3 regions of the Bradyrhizobium sp. CCBAU 051011 genome follow, and region 1 is predicted to be linked to each of the others. Evidence: riboswitches for the same ligand, from Rfam matches in the RefSeq annotation. Region 1 holds a riboswitch; each other region holds the start of a gene.

Region 1 (6,202 bases):
TGAATTCGCTAATGTTGCTGATAGCGCTCCCACAGGGTGTACGGCAGCGCGACCCAAAGACGCTCCCCATGAGGAAAGCGCAGCTGAGAAGTTCTTCTTTGATGGTCCGCGGTCAAAAAGTCTCCGCACGTTCTTATGAGGAACGCGAACACCTCGGCTTCGCCAAGGCAGCCGCAAAATCTACATCTTACCCAGCCCACAGTGAACATGCATTTCGAGCAGCTGGAGGTAAAACCGGATGCTGCCCTCTGACAGCGCAAAAGCCAGCGACGAGATCGGGTGAGTGCTGCCACACGCACCCCATCAGCCCGGCTAGTTGAAATCGGTCGAAGAAAGGCGTGCGATCGCAGGATTTAACCGCCGACGCGCCGCTCATTGCATTAATCAAGATGAATACATTCGTTACAAATTGGAAATCTCAGCGAAGCACTTCGATTGAGCGGTCGCTTTCACCAAGGCGGCGCACATCAGGGTCAAACTCTTGCGCGCATTGCCCGTACGCTAATGGGGAGACTTGGCATCGCCGGCGCGGCATTTCACGTGCGGGCGTGATGCTGAGGCGAAGAAAGTGCAGGGGGTATCCACCTAACTCCGACAGGAGGCGAGATGCGCAACAGCTCCCATATTCCCTACCACGGTCCAGTGAGGTGCTGTGCGATATGCGGCGGAAAGTTCGGGCTGATCCGCCACTACTGCTGGCGAACGGCCCTTTGTTCCATGAAATGCGTCGACCGCCTCAAGGCGCGGCGGGAGGCCGACCACAAATGGCTTCGCTGGTTGCGAGCGGCTTAATAGGCGGCACCGAGACGCCGCGGGAGACGGGGTCGGGGCAGAAGCGCATTAGCGGAGTTGAGAAACTTGTCATTAGAATTCGGTGTGACGCATTAAAGAGTAACATGGAAGTATCAGGTGACAGAGACGTCGGCAACAATCATCGACTTTACAGCTTACAGGATGAACAAGCGTGCCGCGGCTGACCTGTCGCGCGACGTAATTTGGTTGACTGCGCCATATCCAGCGGTCGCATCCTCGTCTCTTCTGGCCGTTTCTGGCCTGGATCCCGTTTGGTTTGCTGGATCCGTCCGTGTCGGAACAGGAGCCTTCGTGAGCAGTCCCCGGACGCGGCGCGGGGAACTAGTGACGGAGATGGATGCGCGACTGTTAACGTTTGTGCGTGGGTTCCCAATTTTGGAGACGAGATCGTTCTTGCCAGCATTGACAGTTTTCTCTCGACTTCCATAGGAAGCACTGACTGCAGGGATACGAGGCAAGCGATCGATCGAGATCTATAATAAGTCAAAGTTAAGAGCAGCCTCCTTGAACGTGTCGCGATTCCAATGCTGCAGCGGTGAATGGTGGAGGGACGTCGTGTCGCCTGGGCCGCCGCGTACGCATGATACGGCACGCATGGCCGATCCATCGTCGAAGTATCCTGGTCGGAGATAGTGTTGGCAATGTCGGCCTGGGATTCGGCAAGACAGCGTCTGTCAGCATGGCCTAGGGAATTATCCCTTGATGCGGCTGCTGCGCAGACAGGCAAACCCATGCTTTGCTTCTGGCGGAACGCCGGAGGACCATCTCGGTCTCACCCCCGGAGTGTTAATGTCATGCGTAGATCCGAGGTGCAGGGAATGAAAGCCGACCAAACGGGAGTGTGCTAAGATATATGTAGACTTGCACTGAATAGGTGTTTTCGTGGATGAGCAGTTTTTAAAGGACCGGGCCCAGATCATTCGCGATCTAGCGGACAAGGCAGACCCTTTCATTAGAAAAAGGCTGCTGGACCTAGCGGAACGGTATGATAGACGTATAAGACCGACGGTCTCAGATGACAAAGCGCGGCGAAACTAATTGGTCGTGGAACTGTTCCGACCGATCAGGCGACTCACCATTGATTGCACGTGGCCGATTTCGTGGTCGACATCCATGAGCGACGCTCTGGAGTCCGCCTGAAGGGACCCGACCGCACGTTTTCTTCAGAGCCGCTCGCGCCTGAAGACGCGGAGGCGGCTTATTACATTACGAGGACGTCAATCGCCCGTCTTGCGGAGGCGTCCTCTTCTCGAAATTAGGATGGGTGACCGTACGCCGGCATTTACGAACAACTGTTCGCCGAGGCTAATGACCTGTATCTGCGAGAACCTGCTCGCACCATGCGTTTTTGCGGTCAGAGCCATTGAGATCCTGCAAATCAATCTCTTGCCGGATGCAGAAAAAAGGCCGCGCGAATGTTACGCGCGGCCAAGTCAGGGAGGAACGCCCCAAGGGGCGGCTGAAGGAGCATCGAGATGAGTAGATCGATCACTCACCGAGAACTCCAAGCTTGTGAGAGCATCAGTGTTACGAGACGCTTTTTTATTCGTCTCTAGTCGCGCGAAGTGATCGAATACTTGAGTTCTTGCGCGGTTTGGCGGTAATTTTTGTACATGTCTCGCATCTTTTGTGCAAAGATGATCAGCTGGACGCATCGTTCAGCTCGACGTATCGGTCGGTCTACCGCGATAAGCCCGGATACCTAAGGAGGTCACCGTTCCCTTCTTTGTTCAGGCGGGATGTCGTTTCGGCGACACTCATCACGGGTCTCGGTGATCTATTACAAGCCTGTACGTGACGTGCGCTGCGAGTTCAGAATCGTGAGAAGCTACAGGCCTATGGGAATGTCAACGTAGCGCATCGATGGCTCGTCAGCGTCCGCCGGACCGAGCTGGTCCGAAGCCGACTGGCAAGCCGCAAGCGCTGCCGATGTCTGCTCTATGGCCTGCAAATGGCGAAGCATCACGCGGATATGGCGCGGCCAAAATGGTCGTTTCGGAGTGCGACGGTGGACGGTTCGAGTCCGCAGACGACAGAATGGATGACATGCCGCTCGAAGGCCACGAGATCGGGGGTGCCCGTAACTTTCAAGCACGGGCCAGGAAGGTGATGCGGCAGTCGTGCCTGAACGGGCTGTTTTTGGCCAAGGTGGTCGCTGAGCCGATGCAGGCGATAGAGATGCGCGGAGGTGGGCAACCTTCGGTCAATGGCTACGTCAGCGCATGGGTACGGCGATGCGACAGTAAGTTTCGGCAAGATATGGGTGTGCCTCGCGATATAGCATGTAGGCGCGTGCAGAGTTGGAGGCGGCCGCCTACCGATTTTCCTGCGGCGCTCACCACCGCGGAAAATTCGAACCTTTGCCGAGCGGATGCCGGGCGTGCCGCTGCTCGCCAATGTGACCGCCTTCGGCAAGACGCCGTTTCTTGCGGCGGCAGAATTCGAAATAACTAATCAATGGCGATCTGGCTCGTGTCGGCGCTGCGGGTGGCGAATAAGGCGCAGGAAGATGTGTAAGCTGGGATCGCGCAACCGCCGCACCCACATGATTGTCGATCGAATCCAGACGTGCGCCCAACTCTATGCCACGATCGGGCCACACGACGACGAGGCTAGATGCCTCCGTTCTCCAGACAATCGCTCCGAACCGCACAAAGAATTATCGAGAGGTTGACGGAACAGTCCTCTTGCAGGTAATCGGAGATGTCGAGGTTCTCCGGATGGATCCGGAGCTAAGAGGGAAGCCGGTGCGATGCCGGCGCTGCCCCCGCAACTGTAAGCGGCGAGCCGCTGTCCAATAGAAGCCACTGAAGCCACGCGGCTTTGGGAAGGTCGGATAGCGGCGACGACCCGCGAGCTAGGAGACCTGGCCCGACAATATATTCGTCCACGGGCGGGGTGTCCCGGTGGTGCGCCAAGCAGTTGCCGCTTTCCGCGGCTTTTCTGCACGCGTCCGCCATGGCCTTTGCTCCCAACATGGGGTTGAAGCTATGTCTCTTCTCTCGATTCCTGTCGCTACCCTCGGTACGCCGCGCATCGGTCCGCGCCGCGAACTCAAACTCGCGCTCGAGAGCTATTGGGCCGGAAAATCTGACGAAACGCAGCTTCTTGAGGCCGCGGCTGCGCTTCGCGCCGCCAACTGGGCGCGGCAGAAATCGCTCGGCGTAACCGTTATTCCTTCAAACGACTTCTCGCTTTATGACCATGTGCTCGATACCAGCGTGATGGTCGGTGCCATTCCGGAAATTTACGGTTGGAGTGCAGGCCCTGTTTCGCTCAAAACCTACTTTGCGATGGCACGGGGCGTGCAGCGCGATGACCATGACGCGAATTGCGGTCACGCCGAGCACAGCGCGGCAGCGCAGGAGATGACCAAATGGTTCGACACCAATTATCACTACATAGTGCCGGAATATCACAAGGATCAGACCTTCACGCTTTCCTCTCGCAAGCCGATCGAGGAGTACGAAGAAGCGAAAAACCTGGGTTATCAGACGCGCCCGGTGCTTGTTGGTCCGGTCACCTTTCTCAAGCTCGGCAAGAGCGCCGATCCTGCATTCGATACGCTGTTGCTTCTCGATAGGCTGCTGCCGGTCTATGTAGACGTTCTCCGCGAACTCACCTTAAGGGGCGCCGAGTGGGTGCAACTGGACGAGCCATGTTTGGTCCTGGACCTCGATGCTGCCACACGCGACGCGCTGCGCCGGACCTACACCTATCTGGCGAAAAAGGTTCCCGACGTGAAGATCATGCTCGCTACCTATTTTGGAACGATCGGCGATAACCTGGAAGCCGCTTTGACGTTGCCGGTTGCGGGCCTTCACATCGACCTGGTCCGCGCCCCGGAGCAGTTGGACGTGATTGTCGCCGACGCTCGAAGGGATCTTGTCATTTCCCTCGGAGTCGTCGATGGCCGCAATGTCTGGCGTTCGAACCTTCCAGCGGTGCTCGACCGGCTCGAACCTGCCATCGCAAGGCTCGGCAAGGACCGCGTGCAGATTGCACCCTCATGCTCGCTGCTTCATGTCCCGATCGATCTCGAACTAGAGACCGATCTCGATCTCGATGTGAAAAGCTGGCTTGCTTTCTCCGTCCAGAAGATCGGAGAACTCGCAACGCTGGGCCGCGTGCTGGCTAAAGGATGGGAGGAAGCGGCGGATGTACTTGAGGCTTCGGAGGCCGCGGCCGTCGCGCGCGAAACGTCACCCAACGTTCACAATGCGAACGTCGCCAAGCGAATGGCTGCAATCGATGGCAGCATGCGGCGTCGTCACAGTCCTTTCGCCCGGCGCGCCGAGGTTCAGCGCGCGCGGTTCCGATTGCCGACATTTCCAACGACGACGATCGGATCGTTCCCGCAGACGCTGGAGGTTCGCAACGCCCGCGCAGCCCATTCCCGGGGAACGATGAGCGACGCACAATACGAGCAGTTTCTCAAGGAGGAGACGGCGCGTGCGGTGCGCTGGCAGGAAGACATTGGTCTCGACGTTCTCGTGCATGGAGAGTTCGAGCGCAATGACATGGTGCAGTATTTCGGTGAGCGGCTGTCCGGCTTCGCATTCACCAAGCATGGTTGGGTTCAGTCCTACGGCTCGCGATATGTCCGGCCGCCCATCCTGTTTGGCGACGTCTCCCGGCCGACGCCGATGGCGATGGAGTGGTGGCGCTTCGCGCAATCGCTGACCAAGAAGCCACTGAAGGCGATGCTGACTGGGCCGGTGACGATCCTGAACTGGTCATTCGTCCGTGATGATATTCCACGGAGCGAAGCATGCCATCAGATCGCGCTCGCGATACGTGACGAGGTGATCGATCTGGAGAGGTCCGGCGCGATGATGATCCAGATTGACGAGGCTGCGCTCCGAGAAGGATTGCCGCTGCGCAAGTCACAATGGAAGACCTACCTCGGCTGGGCAGTAGACAGCTTCCGCATCTGCTCGGCTGGGGTGGCCGACGAGACCCAGATCCACACCCATATGTGTTATTCAGAGTTCAACGACATCATCGATGCGATCGCGGCAATGGATGCCGATGTCATCTCGATCGAGACGTCACGGTCAAAAATGCAGCTGCTTGATGCCTTCAAGAGCTACAAATATCCAAACGAGATCGGACCGGGCGTTTACGACATCCATTCGCCGCGCGTCCCGGATGCAGCCGAGATGAAAAATCTCATTGCGCTGGCGCGGCAGCGGCTTTCCGATGCGCAGCTCTGGATCAATCCCGATTGCGGCTTGAAAACGCGCCGATGGGAGGAGGTGCGTCCCGCGCTAACCAATATGGTCGCGGCTGCCCGTGAATTGCGGGCGGCGTCCTGATCCCAGTTGCCGATCTCCGACGTCTTTTTTCACAGGGGGCGCCGATGCGTTTTCTAAATCAAATGCGTCCG
Region 2 (6,202 bases), 3.3 Mb from region 1:
CCGATCAGGTGCGCAGCAAAGCGAAGCGCGAGTTGGGCATTTTCGACGCCGCCTTCGGTGCAATAACGCCATAGCGCGTACGTGCTATCGCGATCAAGTGTCCCGCGTGCGGCCAGCGACGCATTCCAATCCATCTCGCCGGGAATACAGGCGAACAGCGAACCTCGACGCAATGCGTCGCTCCGCACGCTTTCAACGCCGTGCGGCCAGTAGCTTTCGCCCCCCAGCATGCGCAGCACAACGATTCTTGCCTCGCTCAGCGTACGCTCGACAAAGGCATCCACCGACGCAGGATGACCCAACGCCAACAGATTGGTCAGCCGCACCGTGGGAAAGCCGTCCGGCATCCCTGCATAGGCGATGCCAAATGCGGCGAGATCGCTGTCCGCCGCAGACAGCACAACGATGTCGGCACTATCCTGTCCGAGATCGCGCGCGACATCGCCATCGTCGATGCCGCCTGAGGTGTCGAGCTTGAGGTGCATCTGACTCTCGCGGATTACTCCACCAACGCCCGCCGCACGGCGGTCCCGTCAAATCCCTTTAGCCCGATCACGACGAGACGCTCGGCCTGCTTCGCATCCGGCCGGCCGAACACCAGATCGACGCGGCTCCCGACAGCCTGCACCACCACGGGCGCGACCTTGTCCGAAACCCGCGCATGGCCCTTGACGCGCAACACACCTTCGAGACCGAGCGCGTCGCTGATCCGAGCACGCATCTCGTCGACGCTGAGGGCGATCGACGGCTTGACGACGATGCTGTCGAAATCGTCGTGATAATGTTCCTCTTCCTCGCCGTGATGGCCAGCGCGGGCAGCCACGTCTTCCTCGGCCTCGGCGTTCATTCCGATCAACACCGCGGGCGCCAATGTGCCCATCGACCGCACAACATTGACTCCTGGGCGGAGCGTAGCCTTCAACCGTGCTTCAATGTCGGTAAGCGCCATGGGCGATACCAGGTCGCTCTTCGAGAGCACGACCAGGTCGGCACAGGCCAATTGATCTTCAAACACCTCTTCGATCGGGTCGTCATGGTCGATGGATTCGTCTGCGGCACGCTGGTCTGCGACTGCGTCCTCATCGAGCGTAACCCGACCTTCCGACAGCGCAAGCGCATCGACGACTGTAACGACACCGTCAACCGTGGCGCGCGTTTTCACCGCCGGCCATGCGAATGCCTTGAGCAAGGGTTGCGGCAGCGCCAACCCTGAAGTCTCGATGACAATGGCATCGAGCGGCTTGTCGCGCCCCAACAGCAGTTCCATGGTCGGAATGAAGTCATCCGCCACAGTGCAGCAGATGCAGCCATTGGTAAGTTCGATGACGTCTCCCGGCGCGCAGGCGTTCGCTGCGCATTCTTCCACGAGGCCGCCGTCGAAGCCAGCGTCGCCGAATTCATTGACGACGACGGCGATGCGGCGTCCGTCGGCCTGGGTCAGCAGCGAGCGCAGCAAGGTGGTCTTGCCCGCGCCAAGAAACCCAGTCAGCACGGTAACCGGAACACGCGACATATTTCATTCTCCTTGAGCCACTAGCGCTTGAGCCAGAGCGGAAGTCCGGCTGCCATGAACACAACTTGCGGAACGGCGGCGGCGACTACCTGGTTCAGTCGCCCCTGCGCATCACGAAACGTCCGGCCGAGCGGCGTTTCCGGCACCAGCCCAAGGCCGACCTCGTTCGAGACAAAGACGACAGGATGCTTTGCGACACCGAGAAATCGCGTCAAACGCTGAGCTTCGACGTCTGGATTGCGTCCAGCGAACATCAGATTTGACAGCCACAAGGTGAGACAATCCACCAGCACGACGCGATTGCGGCTGGCTTCGCGCGTCAACGCGTCGACCAGCGCTAGCGGCTCTTCAATGGTGATCCAGCCCTCGCCACGGCGGGCGCGGTGCAACGCAATCCGGCTCTTCATCTCCTCGTCGCCGGCGGTAGCCGTCGCGACATAGACCTTCGCCAGCGCGCTGGCGCCTACAAGCGATTCTGCAAACGCAGATTTGCCGGAACGGGCGCCACCCAGCACCAAGGTAGTGGCCAGATCCGTCATTTCGGTGCGCGTCCGTCGTCCGGTGACCAACGGATGGGAGGTACCCGTGCCACCATGCCCTTTCGCAGCACCTCGGCACGTTCCCGCCAGGGGACCAGACCGAAATCGGATTTTTGGTAGGATTGCACGAATGATACCAGCGCCGCAGCGCCGCTTTCGGTCTGCAGATCGCCAAACATGAATGTATATCCGTCGGGACTCGTGACCGCGACCGTCGCTGGGCGCTTGCAAACGCTAAGGCATTGCACCGGGCGGACGGCAATGTTGGCGTCCTTCCCGATCGCAGCCTGCACAGCCGCGTACATCTCCGGGCCGACCACAGCAGCGCCGTCCGCCGCCTTGCAGGTGATGCAAACACTCACGACGACGGGCCTGTCAGGCAGGTTGGCCTGCGGCTGTTCGATCAAGGCTTGACGGGCGGGCTTAGTAGCGCTGTCGCGATCCATCAGTTGCTCGTATCATGGCCTTGCGGCCGCGAGCTTTGTTGGGTCGCGCTCGACGGCAAACGGCGCCATCGGGCTCGCTCCCGTCCGGTGCACCCCGCCCAGACGCCTCCAAAGCACAGTTCGTGATGGCAGGTCTCCTGGCTCGCGAGTCACTGCCCGTAGCCGCCTTCCCGGGATTTCCCAGTGGCACCGGCGCGGGCTCGTCGCTTACAGTTGCGGGGGCAGCGCCGGCGTTGACGTTTGTCGCACCGGCTTCCCTTTTCACCTTCCTAGGGAAGGACCATCGCCGATGACGCTAACCGCCGAAGATGCCCCGGTCAACGGCGGTTGACCCATCAGCGGAGTTGCGTCAGTTACCGCATGACAAGAAAGAACCTGATACCCAACGCAGCCGCCGAACCTTTCTAAAGTATAATCAAATACTTGCGGATGTGATTCACGCGCGGATCGACCGCAAGGCGAAACCGCTGCGATCGTTTGGGCCAAACCTAAGTTGATCAACAGATGGCGAGAGATCGATTCGAGGAAATTGGATCTGTGACCTTAGTGCAGGCAGATTCGTCCGTCGCAGGCAGCGTCGCGCAGGTGATTTTTGCGCTCGGTAATCGGCGCGCAGAATGATTGCTGCCCCTCCCCCGCGCGGTCTCATGATAGCTGCTCCCCGATCTGGCAGCGGCAAAACTACTTTGACGATCGGACTTCTCCGTGCTTACCGAAGAAGTGGAATTCGCGTGGCCGGCGCAAAATGTGGACCGGACTATATCGATGCGGCGTTTCATGGTGCCGCTTCCGGCCGGCCTGGCGTCAATCTCGATAGCTGGGCAATGAAACCTGGCCTGATCGCACAGCTTGCAGCCGAAGCTGCGAAGGACAGCGATCTGCTGATCTGCGAAGCGTCCATGGGTTTGTTCGACGGCGTTCCTGTTCAACCCGGTCGCAGCGGTTCATCTGCGGACGTGGCATCTGCGCTCGGCCTTCCCATTGTGCTGGTGCTCGATGTCAGCGCGCAATCGCAATCCGCGGGCGCAATCGTAAAGGGGTTTATGACCTTCGATGAACGGGTGAAAATTGCTGGCATCGTTCTGAACCGCGTCGCCAGCGAAAGGCATCTTCGCCTGGTAAGTGATGGAATTACCAAACTTGCAATCCCCATCCTGGGCAGCTTGCCAAAATCCGACGGCATCGCTCTGCCGGAGCGCCATTTGGGATTGGTACAGGCCGGTGAAACCCCGGAACTGGAAAACAAACTGGACGCAATGGCCGAGTTCGTGGCCCAACACGTGCAGATGAACGAGCTCTTCGGATGCGCGGAAGCGTTTCTTCCCTCGCAGACGGGCCCGCACGCGCCAGCACTGCAGCCACCGGGACAGCGCATCGCGATCGCTCACGACGAGGCGTTTTCATTTACATATCGCCATATCCTGGATGGCTGGCGCAACAGCGGCGCGGAAATACAAACATTCTCTCCGCTTGCTGATGAGCCTCCGCCAGCCGACTGCGATATTTGCTGGCTGCCAGGGGGATATCCGGAGCTTCATGCCGCGCAAATTGCCTCAGCGAGCAATTTTCTCGAGGGGCTGCGACATTTCGCGGCTATCAAGCCCGTTCACGGCGAATGCGGCGGCTACATGATCCTGGGTGAGACCCTGACCGACGCGGCGGGAAAGACCTATCCGATGGCTGGACTTCTCGGCGTTCAAACAAGCCTTTCCAAACCGAAAATGCGTCTCGGCTACAGGGAAGCGCGCCTTGCAGCCTCTGGGTGCCTCGGTCCCCTGGGAAAGACGCTGAAGGGACACGAATTCCATTATGCTGACGTCACTGCTCATGGCTCGGACGAGCCGTTCGCCTTTCTCACCGATGCTTACGGCAGCGAATTCGCGCCCACGGGAAGCCGCCGTGGCCGGGTGACCGGCAGCTTCTTTCACATCATCGCGGAATCCTGATGCCCGACCCTGACCAGCAAAGCACAGCAAGCCGCGAGCCATTCGCCGGTTCAAACCTTCCGACGTCGATTCCGCCGGTTTTCGATGAACTATTTCGGGCCCAATTTGCGCAGCTTGTCGCGTGGCGTCGTGACGTGAGGCGCTTCCGCGGCGACACGGTCAAGGCCGAGACGATCGATGCCTTGCTGGATCTCGCGCAACTTGCTCCTTCCGTCGGCAACAGCCAACCCTGGAGATGGGTGAACGTCGAAAGCAAAGACGCAAGAGACAGAATCCGAGAGGACTTCGCGCGTTGCAACGCGGAGGCACTTGCTTCTTATGAAGCGGACCGCGCAATCGCTTACGCACGGCTTAAACTGGAAGGGCTGCAGGTTGCGCCCGTGCAGTTTGCCGTGTTTTGCGATCAAAGCACGGATCAAGGAGCTAATCTCGGGCGCCGCACCATCCCGCTGACGCTCGAATATTCGGTCGTCGCCATGCTCGCGACGTTCTGGCTTGCGGCCCGGTCTATTGGGCTTGGAGTAGGCTGGGTTTCAATCCTTGACCCGGCGAATATTGCAAAAGTCCTGCAAGTTCCCGAAGACTGGAAACTCATCGCCTACCTGTGTGTCGGGTGGCCGCAAGAAGAACACACCGATCCAGAGCTCGTCAGGCATGGCTGGCAGAATCGCACGGCCGCGGGACGCGCTGTCATTACGCGATGAAAGGGTAGATGACGACCGTAGCGACCTTCGCAAATATTGACGTTGCGTGATACGCTCGATTCCACGGCGGCGAGATTGTTGAACGCCGCCAGAGGCCGAACTCAGCCGTTTCGCGGATGGCGAGGGCTAGCATGCACCTCAAGTTGGCTATCTTGACTGCGCTGGCCCGACGCCCAAATGGGCGTGCGACACTTGAGGAAGTCAGTCGTGAAGTTGGCATCTTTGCCGCGAACGAAGATCAGGACCAAGCGACGGAAGAGCTCCCACCACTCGGCGATATCGACATCATTCAGTCCGGTCTGGTGGTCCTCGAAAGTCGCGAACTACAGATCACTGACGCCGGCCGTTCGCTCTTGAGCACGCTCGAAGCCGGTAATGAGCCTTGCGTTCCCGATCGCGGCGCGGATTCGCCTGCTTTCCTGACGCGGAGTCTTGGCTCCGAGTTCCAACCGCCCTTGCGGGACGCTTCACGGCGACAGAAGCTTCTCAGGGCGATCGCCGCAAGGTTCGAGCGGCTGGGCGGCATCTGGCGCGGCCACCTGGTGCGGGATACACCGAATGCAACAGCCCCGCGCAGAGCCGCAGGGATTGGCGGTGGAACCTTTGCACTCCTAACCTTGCTCGTCATCATCATCTGCGCCGGCGCGGTGGTCGCACTCACTCAGATCAAATCCCTGAAAACCGAAATCGCCTCGCTCCAGCGCGAACTGCATTCCTCAAGGGAACGGTTGGCGAGATTTGATCAGGCGGAGAAGGTCAGGGAGGCGGAGATCAAGGCCGCCGCCGAAAAGAGCAAAGCCTTGGCGCAAAGCCTGCCCCAACAGCCGCCGCTCGCGTTTTCGCGCGAGGAAGTTCAGTTGATCCGTGAATACATCAAGCCGGCGCCGTTTACGGGCCCGGCGGCGCCAGCCGTTAATGTCGGCGATCCCGTCACGGGAGGGACAATCCCTCTGCCATCCTCGCTAACGGAGAAGGTGCCCAAATTGGTCGGCGCACGGTTCGCCATCCGAAACGGAGCGATCATCATCGTCAGGAGAGACAGTCAAAAGGCCGA
Region 3 (6,202 bases), 3.3 Mb from region 1:
CGCTTGGCGCGTTCGCGCAACGGCAGCGACGACAACAGGTCGCCGCCGACCTCGACGGTACCCGTCGACCGCACCAATCCAGCGAGCGCCCGCAGCAGCGTGGTCTTGCCGGCGCCGTTCGGACCAACCAGTGCCACGAGGTGCCGGCTTGAAAATGACAGCGAGACGTCCTCCAGCACGGCACGGCCGGACAGGGTCACGCCAAGGTTGTCAACCCTGAGAAGTGCGCCGTTCATGCAACCCCTCCAGCTAATGCCCGGCGCTCACGCACGATCAGATAGAGAAAGAATGGTACGCCGATGACAGAGGTGAGGACGCCGACCTTGATATCGGTGTTCGAGGGAATGATCCGCACGGCAATGTCGGCCGCGGTCAGGAGCGCCGCGCCGGTCAGTGCGCTCGGCAGCAGCAATCGCGCCGGGTCGTAGCCGACCACCGGCCGCATCAAGTGCGGCGCGACAAGGCCGATGAAGCCGATAGTACCGGAAACGGCGACCGCTCCGCCGATTCCCAGCGCGACGCCGGTGATGACCAGGAGCCGCACCCGTGTCACATCGATGCCAAGGCTCTGCGCGGTCTCCTCTCCAAGGCTGAGTGCGCGAAAGGCGCTGCGTTGACTCCACAGCAAGATGGCGCCAGCCACAATAAACGGCATGGCCAGCATAACGTGGCGAAAACTGCGATCCTCCAGGGAGCCAAGCAGCCAGAACGCAATTTCCAGGCTGGCGAACGGGTTAGGTGACAGGTTCATTGTCAAAGCGGTTGCCGCTCCCGCGAGGCTGGAGATCGCTAGCCCCGCCAAAATCAGCAGCAGCAATCCGGCGTTACGGCCGGCGATGCTGAGCAGGACGAACACCGACACAAACGCCATGGCAATGCCGGCCACCGGCAGCGCATAGGAACGGACGTCCGCCCATCCCAGCGCGATCATCAGAACCGCACCGAAAGCTGCCGATTGTGGTGCGCCGAATAGCGATGGCGAAGCCAATGGATTGCGCAACAGGCCTTGCAGGGCTGTGCCGGACAATCCAAGCACAGCGCCGATCGCCGATGCGAGGATGGCACGTGGCAGGCGAATTTCCCGAATGATCGTCTGGTGCGCGTCGCTGCCTCCGCCGAACAAGGCATTGACGACCGTGGCCGGCGAAAGCCTGACAGGTCCCGTTCCAAGCGAAACCAGCGCCAGCAGCACGACCAGTACGACAAGACCGACCGTGGTGGCGTATGCCGGCTTCGTTGCAGATTGACTCACCATGTCGCGTTAACCCCGGCATAGACTGCAGGACCCGTGGTGCCGAAGTTGAACACCTCCTGATAATGCTCGTTCAGGATATTTTCGCCCCGCGCGAAAACCTTCCAGACGGAATCGATCTTGTATTCGGTATAGAGATCGACCCGGGTATAGGGATCGAGCAGATTGGTTTCGTTGGCGCCGCTGTAGCGTTTGGAGACAGTGAGCACGCGCGGCTCAATGAGCCATTTGTCAGTGGGCGTAATGGCCAGTGCGAGCCGGGCCACATCGGAAGGACGGCGTTGCAAGGTAAGATTGGTCCTGAGATCGACAGCATGCAAATGGGTGTAGGCGGCCTTCAGCTTCAGATACCCTGGCAGGAGAACTAGATCCGACCCGAATTCGATGCCGGAGGTCTCCGCGCGGGTGACGTTGACATAGTGCCCGAGGGGATTGGCGGCATCGATCGAAAATTCGATCAGATTGGAAAATTTGTTGGCGAACGCCGTGACCGACAGTGTCAGTCTCCCGTTGAAAAGGGTTTGGTCTATTCCGGCGTCATATCCGAAGCTCTGCTCGGGACTGAGCGAACTATTGCCGTAAGTTGGCGCGTAGAGCTGATAGAGGGTGGGGGCCTTGGCGCCGGTGCCGGCGCTGGTACGCAGCTTGGTGCCGGTTTCGACAATCGTGTAGGCCGCGGTCGCGCGCCAGGTCTCGAACCGGGCAACGTCGACGACATCGTCGATCCGTCCACCAAGGCTGATGTTCAGCCGCTCGCCGATCGGCAATTGCCACAGCGCAAACACCGAATTGATATCTTGCGTTCCCTTGAGCTGGGGCGTCTGCGGCCCCGGAATCGGGAGCAGCTTGGTAGCATAGGTGTTTGCGGTTTCGTGTTGTGTTCTGGAGCCAAAAATAAGCGATCCTAGCGGCCCCATTTTCAGGTTGCCCTGGTATTCGGCGCCGACACTGTTGCCGACGTAATCGGAAATGGTCGATGTCGTGTTCTGCGGCAGTTTGTTGATCTTGTAGCTTACCTCGTTGAAGGAGCGGTCGATGTGGGTCTCGAACACGTTGAAGCTATGGTTCAGGACTCCGTCGAGCGTATCGAAAGAGGCGCGTCCCCAAACCTGCTGGAGCAGACGCGTGGCGCTTGAAGGCGTGTCGGGAAATGCGCCGGTCGCCGCATCATATGCCGATCGCGTGAACGAGGAGAGAACTCCGGATTCCAGCCGCACACCTTCTCCGGCGTCGTAGCCGATGCGCGCCGAGCCGCCGACGCGATCAAATCCGTCGCGCTCGAGCGGGCCATACTTGGCCTCAAGTGCCGGAATGCGATAACCAAAACGCGAGAAGCCGTTGCTGTGTTGTCCGCCTGCGGCAACAGCGTATGACCACGGACCAGCGGAGCCTGTCACCGATCCGCTGGTGGCGGCAGTGCCATAGCTTCCGCCCTCGGCGCGGACGTTGAATTGGGCGGGGCCGCCGCCCTTCCTGGTGATGATGTTGACGACACCGCCGATCGCGTCCGAGCCGTAGAGCGCACTTTGCGGCCCCTTCAACACCTCGATTCGCTCGATCGAGCTCGGCATGAGCATCGCGAAATCGAAGTCGCCGCTGGCGGCGGTTGGATCGTTGACACGAATGCCATCGATCATCACCAGGGTCTGACCGGTGTTGGCGCCGCGCAACCGGATGCTCGTCGTCGCGCCGGGGCCGCCGCTTTCGGTGATGTCGAGGCCCGGAACGGTTCGCAAAGCATCGACCAGGGACCCCGGATTGGTAGTTGCAATCGTCTCCTTGTTGACGACGCTAACGGCGCTTCCTGTACGGCTGAGCGGCTCCGGCGTTCGGTCCGGTGTGATCACCAATTCGGACGGTTGCGGTGGCGAGGAATCGGGCCTTGCCGGCACAGCCTGCCTCGTGCGCGCTGCGTTGTCCGTTCGGCGAACGGGCTTGGCGGGCTTGGCCGACGGCTTGGGTTCGACCACGACCTCTGGAAGTTTCTGCGGACCCGACTGGGCGATCGCCTCTTCAGGAAGGCCAAACAGGCCAAATAACGCGGCGAAGCCCGCGGCAAACCTACAGAATCCCATGACCACCTTTCCTTCGACCCACCGTCGAACGAGTTGAGCTTGGTCATCGGCCGGTCTCCTGGCTCGCGGTCGTCTCCCGGTCCGCCTTCCCAAACCAATGCAGGTTCAGTGGCTATGTTGGACTGAGAATGGCCGCTTACAGTTGCGGGGGCAGCTGCGGCATTGGGGGTGTTTCCCCGCACCGCATTCCCGTTTCACCTTCTACGAAGGCACCGATGACGGATGGAACGAAGCACAGAGCGACATCCGACGCAACCATTGGCGTCGACCCGCTTACGACGAGGCTCCGGACGATCGTGCGGAGAACCTATGAAAAAAAACACCGGTGAGGCAACCAAGCAACGCCCAGAACAGCAGGCTCGTAATGGTCACGGAGACCACGAACTGATGCGAGAGCGCATCGGGAACGTCGCTATGCGCGCCGGCATGCTGTGGCGCGCCAACCAGGTGTGGAGAGACGACCAGGCAAAATCCCAGCACGGTGGCCCAGACGGCGCGATGCAGAAAAATGAGACCCATGCCGAGGGCAGTTGCCAGTGCGGTCATGGTCCACCAAAGCTGACGTGCCCCCAGGGCGGCGACCGGTGCGCCCGGGAGCTCGGGCGGCAATCCAAGCCCCGGCGCGGCGGTGAAGACCACAAAGCCGCTTAGGCCCCACAACAGTGCTTCGTGCCGGTCTACGCCGCCGCGCATGGCATAGAAGCCGGCCAGCAAGAGCGAAAATCCAATTGCCGTGAGAATATTGGCGGCAGCCGTCAGGCCGTTGCGCTGCAATCCTTCGGCTGGTTTCCAAGCGGTGGCCTCATGTTCGTGAGAGGCGTGATTATGGGGCGCATGCCCCTTGGTGGATTCGCCCGTCGGCTTGACACCGGCTTCCGGCGCCTGGTGTTCGTAGGTTTCGGCTTTGAGGATCAGCGGGACGGTGCTGAAGTATTGCAGGACAGTGACCGCGGCACCGCCGATCAGTCCGCTCAAGACCGCGGAAAAGACAATCGAACGAAAAATCGACATCGCAAATCAGTGGCAGGGAAACGCATTCGAATGACGGACGTCGTGCGCGGCGTTGTGGACGGCATCGATATGGGAGAAACCGACGAACCCCACGATGAAGAGACCGAGAGCCATGGCGAGAGCTGCCTGGTAGACCACGCTCAGGTCATGACTGGCGATCGGCAAACTGGCAGCGGTACGAGTCTGTTGCATGACGGTTCTCCAAGGAAGCAGGCATTTCTAGCGGAAACGAATGTCTTTCGCGACCCCTAATTGCCCATTTGTTCGATTACGTCCCGGCTGGTGAGGTGAAAATTGACCCCGCGCGCAATTTCTCTTCGAGCAATTTTGGCCGCCGCCGCGGCACGGAAGGCGCGCTCCTGGTTGCGAAAAAAGGCCAGGCAATCATCAGGCTCCGGAAAAAACTGCAGTAGCGTTCGAAAGGCAAGCCGATGCACCATGCAGAAGCCGCGATGGTTGTCCGGCTCGAACGCCAAAGCGTCGATATCATCCCGCCAGCAAACTGGATTGTCGCTTTGATGCAACGGTAACTCCGGAGTTCAGCCCAGCGGAGCGGATTCGCTTTAGCCGCGCAGGTAGCGCCAGCCGATAACGACGCCGCTCACCGAGACGATAGCGCCCAGAATCGACAGCAGCCACACCACAATGTCCCAAGCCGGGCGGTACATCAGGAACAGTTGAAAGTCGAAACTGTGCAGCGCGTTGAACAACCAGCGATATGTGCGTCGGCTGCTGTCCACGCGGCCGATGATATCGCCGGTGACCGGGCTGATGTGAAACCACGTCTTTGCGTCATCATCAAACACCGCACGCAACACCGGCAGTTCGCGGTCATGATGATGTGCATACCAGTAAGTGTCGTATTCCTTGAGGGTCAATCGCTCCGTGATGTGAGCGTGCGGCGGCAGTTTTGCTGCGGCAGTCCAGAGGCGATCCTGCGAAAGCTTTGCAAATTCGCCCGATGTCACATCCAGTGGCGTCTGCGTGCCATCACGTGATGCAACGATGATCATCGGGCTGCCATCGAGCCAGACGAAACGCGCTTCAGTCGCGCCGAATTGCAGCGTTGGCAGCTTCGCCGCAATGGTCGGTATGTCATGGCCGGCATAGCGTTGCAGAACTTCGCGCGTTGTGTTGCGCCCGGAAAAATACTCGCCGGGATTGAGCGAAAGCCAGCCGGAGAACATCCAGGTCAGCACGAAGATGCCGGCAATCAGGCCGGTGATGTGGTGCCATGCCATCCAGCCGCGATACGGTGTGATCCTGTCGCTGGCATAGCGCTGCCTCAGCCGCACGCGCAGGATGCCGATCAAGATGCCGGTTACGCCGACGATCATGCAGATGCCAGAGATCCACAGCACCACCAGCCGCCACAGCGGGCCGTCCTTGCGCAGCACGGTCGGATAGATCCAGTGCGGGATCGAGCCGAGCCAGTTCCAGACGCGCTCGGTGCGGCTGGTGTCGAGCGCGATCTGGCCGGAGCGCGAGGAGACATAGAGCTTGGTACTGGCATCGTCGCCGAGCGCAATCAGATAAAGCGGTCGCAGCGGATCGTAACGGGCAGTCACGCTCCATTGGTCGCGATCAACGATCTCTTCGAGCTGCGGTGTTTTGCTCGCGGGGTGGTATTGCGCGATCGCCAACGCCTGTCCTTCGGAGAGGTTGGTGATGGCGCGGCCATTGGCGGCAGAGATCACCTGCCGCGTGCCGTCCCAGGCAGTCATGCGATATACGGGCTCGTCGGCCAGCATCGAAAGCCGGAGATCGCGCGGATAGCGGGTGGCGCCAGCCTGCTTCATTGCGTCGTCCGGTGACAACGCCACCTTCTCCCATCGGATATCAGGAAGCGCTGCCAGCCTTTCCT

Evidence for each region. Region 1 has a riboswitch for cobalamin ahead of metE (5-methyltetrahydropteroyltriglutamate--homocysteine S-methyltransferase). Riboswitches for the same ligand answer to the same signal wherever they lie in the genome.
Region 2: another riboswitch for cobalamin. It lies ahead of ACH79_RS24500 (DUF1636 domain-containing protein); the one in region 1 lies ahead of metE (5-methyltetrahydropteroyltriglutamate--homocysteine S-methyltransferase).
Region 3: another riboswitch for cobalamin. It lies ahead of ACH79_RS24555 (TonB-dependent siderophore receptor); the one in region 1 lies ahead of metE (5-methyltetrahydropteroyltriglutamate--homocysteine S-methyltransferase).

What each region holds. Positions count from the first base shown of each region.
Region 1 is NZ_CP022222.1:8,539,578-8,545,779, reverse strand. It holds cobalamin riboswitch at 3,506-3,702, shown strand; gene metE (5-methyltetrahydropteroyltriglutamate--homocysteine S-methyltransferase) at 3,804-6,131, shown strand.
Region 2 is NZ_CP022222.1:5,251,550-5,257,751, reverse strand. It holds gene cobN (cobaltochelatase subunit CobN) at 1-485, opposite strand, end outside; gene cobW (cobalamin biosynthesis protein CobW) at 500-1,513, opposite strand; gene cobU (bifunctional adenosylcobinamide kinase/adenosylcobinamide-phosphate guanylyltransferase) at 1,534-2,052, opposite strand; gene ACH79_RS24500 (DUF1636 domain-containing protein) at 2,049-2,498, opposite strand; cobalamin riboswitch at 2,608-2,798, opposite strand; gene ACH79_RS24495 (cobyrinate a,c-diamide synthase) at 3,116-4,444, shown strand; gene bluB (5,6-dimethylbenzimidazole synthase) at 4,444-5,148, shown strand; gene ACH79_RS44115 (hypothetical protein) at 5,280-6,202, shown strand, end outside.
Region 3 is NZ_CP022222.1:5,266,467-5,272,668, forward strand. It holds gene ACH79_RS24545 (ABC transporter ATP-binding protein) at 1-236, opposite strand, end outside; gene ACH79_RS24550 (iron ABC transporter permease) at 233-1,255, opposite strand; gene ACH79_RS24555 (TonB-dependent siderophore receptor) at 1,249-3,327, opposite strand; cobalamin riboswitch at 3,358-3,559, opposite strand; gene ACH79_RS24560 (CbtA family protein) at 3,601-4,338, opposite strand; gene ACH79_RS24565 (CbtB-domain containing protein) at 4,345-4,530, opposite strand; gene ACH79_RS24570 (hypothetical protein) at 4,587-4,862, opposite strand; gene ACH79_RS24575 (PepSY domain-containing protein) at 4,902-6,202, opposite strand, start outside.